One region of the Pseudomonas saponiphila genome, then DNA from elsewhere that is predicted to be linked to it. Evidence: predicted binding sites of a transcription regulator. Region 1 holds the regulator's gene; each other region holds the start of a gene.
The links. Region 1 encodes FliA, which starts transcription of late flagellar genes. Its sites were predicted from a motif close to CTAAAGTTTNNNNNNNNNNNGCCGNTAA; they were not measured.
Positions count from the first base shown of each region.

Region 2: a site for FliA is predicted at 1,735-1,762, ahead of motA (flagellar motor stator protein MotA). Genes of this name have one in related genera too.
Region 3: a site for FliA is predicted at 1,293-1,320, ahead of flgM (flagellar biosynthesis anti-sigma factor FlgM). Genes of this name have one in related genera too.

Region 1 is NZ_FNTJ01000002.1:2,242,947-2,246,221, reverse strand. It holds gene BLV47_RS32230 (chemotaxis protein CheA) at 1-113, opposite strand, end outside; gene BLV47_RS32225 (protein phosphatase CheZ) at 126-914, opposite strand; gene BLV47_RS32220 (chemotaxis response regulator CheY) at 945-1,316, opposite strand; gene fliA (RNA polymerase sigma factor FliA) at 1,482-2,222, opposite strand; gene fleN (flagellar synthesis regulator FleN) at 2,219-3,049, opposite strand; gene flhF (flagellar biosynthesis GTPase FlhF) at 3,168-3,275, opposite strand, start outside.
Region 2 is NZ_FNTJ01000002.1:938,823-942,097, reverse strand. It holds gene motB (flagellar motor protein MotB) at 1-811, opposite strand, end outside; gene motA (flagellar motor stator protein MotA) at 815-1,666, opposite strand; gene BLV47_RS26160 (HDOD domain-containing protein) at 1,833-3,275, shown strand, end outside.
Region 3 is NZ_FNTJ01000001.1:1,549,389-1,552,663, forward strand. It holds gene BLV47_RS07425 (flagellar brake protein) at 1-324, opposite strand, end outside; gene BLV47_RS07430 (flagella synthesis protein FlgN) at 421-888, opposite strand; gene flgM (flagellar biosynthesis anti-sigma factor FlgM) at 937-1,254, opposite strand; gene flgA (flagellar basal body P-ring formation chaperone FlgA) at 1,406-2,167, opposite strand; gene BLV47_RS07445 (chemotaxis protein CheV) at 2,243-3,175, shown strand; gene cheR (protein-glutamate O-methyltransferase CheR) at 3,220-3,275, shown strand, end outside.

The DNA.
Region 1 (3,275 bases):
GCATCATCCGGTCGGCTTTCCAGCTCGACCAGTTGTTCGGACAGTTGCTCTAGAATCTCGCCGGCCTCAACCAGGAAATCCTGAAGGATCTCTTCATCGGCGCCGAAGCTCATTAATGGGTGCTCCTAGAATCCAAGGCTGGAAAGCAAATCGTCTACATCGTCCTGACCGGACACAACGTCTTCCCGTTTATCGGCATGAATCTGCGGACCTTCACCCTTGGCGAGATGTTTTTGCGGATCTTTTTCCGCGAGGATCGATTCACGGTCATGTTCGATACCGGCGAAGCGATCGACCTGACTGGCCATCAAGACAAGTTTGAGCAGATTGCTTTCGACTTCCGTGACCAACTGGGTCACACGCTTGATCACCTGACCGGTCAGGTCCTGGTAATCCTGCGCCAGCAGAATGTCGTTGAGGTGGCCGGAAACGGTGCGGGTTTCCTGCTCGCTGCGCGTCAGGAAACTGTCGACCCGGCGCGCCAGTTCGCGAAACTCTTCAGCACCGACCTCGCGCCGCATGAAGCGCCCCCAATCTGCGCTCAAGACCTGGGCTTCAGTGCTCAGGCCATTGACCAGCGGGGTGCTGCTCTCTACCAGGTCCATGGTGCGGTTGGCGGCGGCTTCCGTGAGCCGGACCACATAGGACAGGCGCTCAGTGGCATCCGTGATCTGTGAAACTTCCTCGGCTTGCGGCATGTGCGGGTCAATCTGGAAATTGACGATCGCGCTATGCAGCTCGCGGGTGAGCTTGCCCACTTCCTGATACAGGCCGCGGTCACGGGTCTGATTGAGCTCATGGATCAATTGCACAGCGTCGCCGAACTTGCCCTTTTCCAGGCTCTCGACCAGTTCCAGTGCATGTTTTTTCAGGGTCGACTCAAAGTCGCCCAGTGAAGATTCGTTATGCTCCATAGCTCCCCCGTGGCGGAATGGCTACGTACATCAACCGATGCGTTCGAAGATCTTTTCGATCTTCTCTTTCAACGCCTGAGCCGTGAATGGTTTGACTACATAGCCGTTTACGCCGGCCTGGGCAGCTTCGATGATCTGCTCGCGCTTGGCTTCCGCAGTCACCATCAACACCGGCAGGTGCTTGAGCTTTTCATCGGCACGCACGTGACGCAGCAGGTCGATACCGGTCATGCCTGGCATGTTCCAGTCCGTTACCAGAAAGTCGATGCTCCCGCTGTTGAGTACCGGAATGGCAGTAGTGCCATCGTCGGCCTCGACCGTGTTGGTGAAACCCAGATCACGCAACAGGTTTTTTATGATCCGCCGCATCGTTGAAAAGTCATCAACGATGAGGATTTTCATGTTCTTGTCCAATTCGACCTCCAAGCAGTCTTAAACGCATCCAGCACCTGAACGCGCCATTCAATCAATTCGGCATAACACACAACGACTGCATGGAGCACACACCGCAAGACCGGCGCAGCGCTTGCCTTACCGGTCCCGATCGCAGTGTCCCCACACTGCCTGTCAGCGCGCTCGCCACTCCCCCAAACGCCCCCGCAAACGGGCCGCGCACTGGCTGTGTAACTGGCTGACCCGCGATTCGCTGACCCCCAGGACCTCACCGATTTCCTTGAGATTCAGCTCTTCGTCGTAGTACAGCGCCAACACCAGTCGCTCGCGCTCCGGCAAATTGGCAATCGCATCCGCCAAGGCGGCCTGGAAGCGTTCATCCTCCAGGTCCCGTGACGGCTCGAGATGAGCACTGGCGCCATCCTCATGCAGCCCTTCATGTTCGCCGTCCTGCAACAGGTCGTCGAAACTGAACAGGCGGCTGCCCAAGGTGTCGTTCAAAATCCCGTAATAATCGTCGAGACTCAATTGAAGTTCGGCCGCAACTTCATGATCTTTAGCGTCACGACCGGTTTTAGCTTCAATTGCACGAATGGCATCACTGACCATGCGTGTATTACGGTGCACCGAACGCGGTGCCCAGTCGCCTTTGCGAACCTCGTCGAGCATCGCCCCGCGGATACGGATACCCGCGTAGGTTTCGAAACTCGCCCCCTTGCTCGCGTCGTACTTGGTCGACACTTCGAGCAAACCGATCATCCCGGCCTGAATCAGGTCTTCCACCTGAACACTGGCCGGCAACCGCGCCAGCAGGTGATAGGCAATGCGCTTGACCAGAGGCGCGTAGCGCTCGATCAATTCGTATTGGCTGTCACGCGCCGACTTCTTGTAGAGGTTGTAGCCGCTGGCAGTCATAGCACCGGTCCCGCTGTTTGATGCACCAGGCGCTCGACAAAAAACTCCAGATGCCCGCGAGGGTTCGCCGGCAACGGCCAGGTATCGACTTTTTGCGCGATGGCCTTGAACGCCAATGCACACTTCGAACGAGGAAAGGCTTCATAGACCGCACGCTGCTTTTGCACGGCCTTGCGCACGCTTTCGTCGTAGGGAACTGCGCCGACGTATTGTAAGGCCACGTCCAGAAAGCGATCCGTGACCTTGGTCAATTTTGCAAACAGGTTGCGCCCTTCCTGAGGGCTTTGGGCCATGTTGGCCAGGACCCGGAAACGGTTCATGCCGTAGTCGCGGTTGAGCAACTTGATCAGCGCATAGGCATCGGTGATCGAAGTCGGTTCGTCGCAGACCACCAGCAACACTTCCTGGGCCGCGCGGACGAAACTGACTACCGAGTCACCAATACCCGCAGCGGTGTCGATCACCAGCACATCGAGGTTGTCGCCGATGTCGCTGAAGGCCTGGATCAGGCCGGCGTGCTGGGCCGGACTCAGGTGCACCATGCTCTGGGTGCCGGAGGCGGCCGGGACGATACGGATACCGCCAGGCCCCTGGAGCAGCACATCACGCAGCTCACAGCGCCCTTCGATGACATCCGCCAGGGTGCGCTTGGGTGTCAGGCCCAGCAGGACATCGACGTTGGCCAGTCCCAAGTCGGCATCCAGCAGCAAGACCCGCCGGCCGAGCTCAGCCAGAGCCAGGGACAAGTTCACTGACACATTAGTCTTGCCGACGCCACCCTTGCCGCCGGTCACCGCAATCACCTGTACGGGATGCATGCTGCCCATGTTCTTTCTTTACCTTGTCTTACTTAGACGGGGCCACATAACTGGCTGCGCGTTCACCGTTGGAACAATGCATGGCAGACCATCGATGTAGATACACTGCAATCTTTTCATGTCTAACTCAGCCGACCCGCTTGGCCGGACTGTGGTAGAGATCAGCGAACATGTCGGCCATGGCTTCTTCGCTGGGCTCCTCTTGCATCTGCACGCTCACTGCACGGCTCACCAG
Region 2 (3,275 bases), 1.3 Mb from region 1:
TCAGTACCACAATGTCGATCCGCCGGTTGACCGGATTGAGCGGGTTCTTGCGATCGAACAGCGCCGAAGAGGCAAAACCCACCACCCGAGCCACTTGCGGATCAGGATAACCACCGGCCACCAATGCCCGACGCGCAGCGTTGGCACGGTTGGCGGACAGTTCCCAGTTGCCGAACTCGCCACTGCCGGCATAAGGCGTGGCATCGGTGTGACCGCTGATGCTGATCTTGTTCGGCACCGCCTTGATGGTGTCGGCCATGGCCAGCAGGATGTCCTCGAAATACGGCTTCAGGCGCGCGCTGCCAGAGTCGAACATCGGCCGGTTCTCGGCGTCCATGATCTGGATCCGCAAGCCGTCCGGAGTGATCTCGAAAAGAATCTGGTCCTTGAACTTCTGCAACTGGGGATTCTCTTCGACCTTGTTCTGCAGCTCTTGCAGCAACAGCTCGAGACGCTCGCGCTCCACCTGCTCGGCCATGCCTTCCACTTGCTCGGCATCCACCGTGACCTTGTCCGGCTGCGGCTGGGACTTGACCTCGGGGTTGAGGGTGTTTTCCGGCGCCAGCTGCGGAGAGCCGCCCAGGTCGATGATGTACGGCGTGCCGCTTTCCGAGAAGCCGATCGGGTCCTTGAAGTAACCGGCGATGGCGATCTTCTGTTCCGGGGTCGCGGTGGACAGCAGCCACAACACCAGGAAGAACGCCATCATCGCCGTGGCGAAGTCGGCGAAGGCGATTTTCCAGGCGCCCCCGTGATGCCCGCCAGCAAAGCGCTTGACGCGCTTGATGATAATCGGCTGATTATTTTCCATGACTTAGCGACCGCGAACCGCTTGTTCCAGCTCGGCGAAGCTAGGACGATGGGCCGGATACAGGACCTTGCGCCCGAATTCCACCGCCAGCGAAGGCGGAACGCCGGAAGCGGAAGCTACCAGGGACGCCTTGATGGCTTCGTAGACATTGAGTTCTTCCTTGGCGTCGTGGGACAGCGAAGTCGCCAGAGGGCCGAAGAAACCATAGGCCGCCAGAATACCGAAGAAGGTACCCACCAGCGCCGCACCTACGTGCAGGCCGATAGACTTCTGGTCGCCATCGCCCAGGGACGCCATGGTCACCACGATACCCAGTACCGCCGCGACGATACCGAAGCCCGGCATGGCATCGGCGATCCCGGTCACCGCGTGGGATGGATGCTCGAGGTCTTCCTTGAGACTGAACAGCTCCATGTCGAACAAGCCCTCAAGCTCGTGGGGCGCCATGTTGCCGGAGGACATGATGCGCAGGTAGTCACAGATGAACGCCGTCATGCGTTCATCCTTCAGCACTGCCGGATACTTGGCGAAGATCGGACTGGCCGCGGCATCTTCGATATCACCCTCGATCGCCATCATGCCTTCGCGACGACTCTTGTTGAGGATCTCGTAGATCAGTCCCAGCACTTCCAGATAGAAAGTGTGAGTAAAACGCGAGCTGAACATGCCCAGGGATTTTTTCACGACGTGCATCGTCATGTAGCCCGGGTTGGCCTGCAGGAATGCACCGAAGGCGGCGCCACCGATGATCATGACCTCGAAGGGCTGGATCAGAGCAGCGATTTTGCCGTGAGAGAGCACGTATCCGCCGAGCACGCTCGCGAATACGACGATGATGCCGATAATTTTAGCCATAGGTAGGAGAGTACTTATTGAGTCGGGTTCAAGGTCATATTCGGAAGTTCTTAAAACTCTTCTTCTACTTATCGGCAAAACTGCGCCAGACTATAGCCAGTTAAGGCGAAAAGCCAGTTTGGCCCGCTCTGGGCGTGTTCAAAGCAGACGATGATTGCGCCCAACCATGTCTAATGAAACCAGCGTCCCACATTCCCCGCCCACCTCTCTCGACGCCTGGGTAAAGCTGCTCAATGGCGTGCGTCTACCGGTGCCGCAAGCCAACCATGATCGCGTGTGCAAAGCCATCGCCAACAACCGCAGTTCACTGCGGGATATCGCCGACCTGATGCAGAACAGTCCGGCGCTGGCCTTGAGCGTGATCCGCGAAGCCAACCGGCATTCCCATGGCAGCATGAGCGAAGCGGCGGAAAACCTGGAGGTCGCGGTCAACCGCCTGGGGCTCAAGCGCACCGAAGAACTGCTGGAACAACTGCCGACCCTGCCCGAGGAAAAGATCCCCAAGGAGCTGCGGCAACTGCAACTGATCAGCCAGCACGCCACTCAGCAAGCCAACGGCTTTTTTGCCGGGCGCCTGGCGCGGCTGTGGCAGGACATTCACTGGGGTAGCCTGCTGTTCCTGTCGCCGCTGTGGGCCATGGCGCTGGTCTATCCCAAGCTCATGGAAGAGTGGGAGCTGCGGGTCATCTATAAGCATGAATCGGCACGCAAGGTGGAGATGCAGCTGTTCGGCGTGCGCCTGATGGAACTGTGCCAGGCGCTGGTGCAGGTCTGGCACTTGCCGATCTGGGTGCAGCAGGGTTACCGCCTGCTGACCCGGGAGCGACGTCAACTGGCCAAGGCCATGCTGATCGCCCGTGACAACGAACATCCCCTGCGCCAGCAGCAACGCCTGGACGCCGATCCGGACCTGCAGCGCTGGCTGAACCAGCCGGCCAACTGCGTATTGCTGGCCAACGGCCTGGCCCTGGCGGCACAACACTCCTGGAACAACCCCCACGGTCGACGCTGGCAGAACCTCACCGGGCTCTACCTGCAGATGCCGATCGCCCAGGTCCAGCAACAGCTGCACCAGCAGGCCGCGACCAGCGCCCGCCATGACAGCCAGCCCGACCTCTGGCATCCGGCCCAGGCACTGCTTTGGCCATGGGACGCGCGCCGCCTGCATAGCGGTGAACAGCCGGCGCCGGCACCCACCGCCGAAGAACTGGCCAAGTGGCGCAAGGCCTGCAGCGAGCTGCTGCTCGAACAAAGCCCCTTTACCAATGCCGTGCATCTCACCAGCTTTGCCAGAGACGCGCTGGTGGCATGCGGCATGCGTCGGGTACTGCTGCTGATGGTCGACCGCAGCCTGAGTCATCTGCGAGTACAACAGTTATATGGCTTGCCCAAGGAGGCTGTGGGGCTGACTCTGCAGACCAAACAGAGTTCGCTGCTGCAGCGCTTGCTGGAAAAATCCGCCCAGGTGCGCCTGACACCGGCCAACAATGCACAGTACTCCTCCCACCTGCCGGGACAATTGCGCCAGTTGTTCCGTGGCGACCACCTGCTGCTGCGTTCGCTGTCCTGCAATGGTCGGGTACTGATGCTGGTGATCGCCGACCAGGGC
Region 3 (3,275 bases), on a different contig from region 1:
GCCATTGGACTCGTCCAGGGTTGGAGTGCCATTGCTTTCCCAGGCGATGCGCACGCCTTCATGAAAACCTTCAACGCGAAACGGCTCGCCTGCCAGAAGGAAGCGCTCGCCATCGCGGGGAATCATTTCATCGAGCGCAATCATGTTGCTGTCGCGGTCCACTTCCACCAGGTAGCTCTGGAAACGCTGGCTGCGCTCATGGAAAGTGATGATCAGCGGGTCGTGGCTCTCTTGCAGCAGCCGCAGGTTGGAGGAAATTTCCAACGCAGTGGTGAACACCTTGGGTGGCTGCGGAGCATCTTCCGCGTTTGAGGCGTTGAACACGGTTCATCAATCTCCAGACAAAATACAACTACACGCAGGAGCTGGCATTCTGCCAGCATGTTTCACGGCTTGGTAGCACGCGCTCATTTTTGGGGTTTAAGCCTGACTGAGTGGGCGTGGCTTCGCAAGCATGGAGGTAGAGCCGCGGGCGTCATATAGGGCTGGGGGTTCGCCGCCGTTGAGGATTTTCAACTGATTGGCAGTGCTGGCCTGCTGAATCTGGATCGAGCGGCCATTGAGTTCATTGGTGGCCTGGCAGTCGGCGAGCAGTTGGGTCAGTCGGCTGCCCTGCTCAAGCAGCTGATCGCCCACGCTCGAGTGACTGGCCAGTTGTTCGAGGCCGGCACGATTGGTTGGCAGGTTCAGGCTGGCGAGGATCTCTGTGCGTTTGCGGCCATGCTGTTCCAGCAAAATGACCAGGGCTTGCTTCTGCGCCAGAATATTCTCCAGCAACGGCATGTCACGACCGTGCAGGGCTACGGATTCGGCTCTGAGCAGTTCCAGCAGTTGTTGTGCTGGGGCAAGGTCATCGTTGATCAGTTGCAGTAGATTCGTGTCGTGCATGGCTGGCCTTGGGAGTTAAGCGTCCAAAAGCCTGGCGCAAGCCTGAGGCTAGCGCTGGGCTTCGAAGTTGAGCAGTTTGCTGGCTACACGGTTGCTGTCGACCTTGTAGCTGCCATCGGCAATGGCTTGCTTCAACTCGGCCACTCGGGCCTTGTCGACAGCAGGCTGATCGCGCAGCTTGTCGGTGATTTTCTGCAACTGTTGAGCCTCATTGCTGAGGTGTACCGATTCCCCGCTTTTGCTGGTCTCGGCTGCAGTTGCCAGCGGCACGGACTTGCCGGCATCGCCGGTTTCCTTGCTGGTGCTGGTGCGCGTACTGCCTGTCAGTAAAGGGGAGCTGTTTAAACGGCTGAAGTCGATGACCATGATGAAGAAAACCTCTGGGTATTTGGACGCTTGCCATGTTTTCGGCCATACCCTGAAAAACTTTAGGCTCGATTGTCGATAAGCCAACGCAGGCATCTGCGACCTTGGATTGGCCACAGTTTAGGGAACGAGCGAGTCGAGCGCCAGATATCTACATGGCAACTTCCACCTGGCCAGGTGCGGTGACGCGAGCCTTGATCACCCGTTGCGAATTCAGGTTCTTGACCCGAATCTGCTCGCTCATGCCGCCATTAGACAGTGCTTCCCCCGGCATTCGTACATTCAGGGTGCCGCTGCGTGCCGAGATCACTACGTGATCGCCTTTGCGCACCACTTCAGCCTGTTCCAGATGACCCAGGGTAATCAGTTGGTCGGCGACCATTGGTCGGACAAGTTTCTGGCCAATGGCCTGATCTACCGAGGTCAGGTAGCCCTGATTGCTCTGGCTGATGTCCCGCTCGCGCAGCACGACGTCTTCGGGCTCAATGATGCTGGCGCGTTTGAGTGGTCGTGAGCTGGTGACCACTTCGCGGAACAGTTTGACCTGCGCCGGGACGAATACGGTCCAGGGCGAGCCGCCTTCGCAGCGTACCTTGACCGTGACCCTGCCCAGTGGCTGGGCAGGGCTTTCCAGGCTCGCTGTCAATTCCTTGTCGCACGCGGGCATGTGCATACGGGGATCCAGCTGGTTGACCTGAATTTCGTAGCGCCCTTCCGTTTGACTGGTAGCCAGGTAGTCTTCTACCGTGAATTCAAGAAACCCTTGAGTGACGCCGATAAGTAGATCAGGCAGGGTGACCGAATCAGCAACGGCAGGGCCGCCAGGGTTTAAGATACACAAGGCCGACAGCCCGCAGAGCAATGTGCGATAGGGGGATGTCAGGCGTCGGAAAAATGTCGTTTTTGCGTTCATAACAGTTAAAAAGCAAGCGCCGTGCCGTTTAGCAATGAGCGTGCGTCGGATCTTAAAGCTTTGGGGAGTCTGGGCATGGCTGGTGTAATGGATTCGGTAAACCAGCGCACGCAATTGGTTGGGCAGAATCGCCTGGAACTGCTGCTGTTCCGTCTGGACGGTGAGCAGCTTTACGGGATCAACGTTTTCAAGGTTCGCGAGGTGCTGCAATGCCCCAAGCTGACTCTGATGCCCAAATCCAATCCTGTGGTGTGCGGTGTCGCGAATATTCGAGGGGCGACCATTCCGATCCTGGATCTGGCAATGGCTACGGGTTCTGGTGGGTTGAAGGATCAGAGCAGCCCGTTCGTTATCATCACTGAGTACAACACCAAGACCCAAGGGTTTCTGGTGCGCTCAGTGGAGCGCATCGTCAATATGAACTGGGAAGAAATTCATCCGCCACCCAAGGGAACCGGTCGCGATCACTACTTGACCGCTGTGACCCGGGTGGACAACCAGTTGGTCGAAATCATCGACGTGGAAAAAATATTGGCGGAAGTCGCGCCGACCTCGGAATCGATTTCGGCGGGCGTGGTGGATCTTGAAACCCAGCACAAGGCCGTTTCACTGCGGGTGCTGACCGTCGACGATTCGTCGGTGGCGCGCAAGCAGGTCACTCGCTGCCTGCAGACCGTGGGTGTCGAGGTAGTGGCTTTGAACGATGGGCGACAAGCGTTGGACTACTTGCGCAAGCTGGTGGATGAGGGCAAGAAGCCGGAAGAGGAATTCCTCATGATGATTTCCGACATCGAGATGCCCGAAATGGACGGCTACACCCTCACGGCCGAGATACGTAATGATCCACGCATGCAAAAGCTGCATATCATCCTGCATACTTCGTTGTCAGGGGTGTTCAATCAGGCGATGGTGAAGAAGGTCGGTGCCGATGACTTCCTTGCCAAGTTCCGTCCTGACGACCTGGCTTCCCGGGTAGTTGACCGGATCAAAGCAGCAGACCACAGCTGAGGGCATCAGCCCCTGGCGGACATAAGATTTAAGAGGCGGCAGCATTGTCTACGGGTAATTTGGATTTTGAACAGTTCCGGGTCTTCCTGGAAAAAGCCTG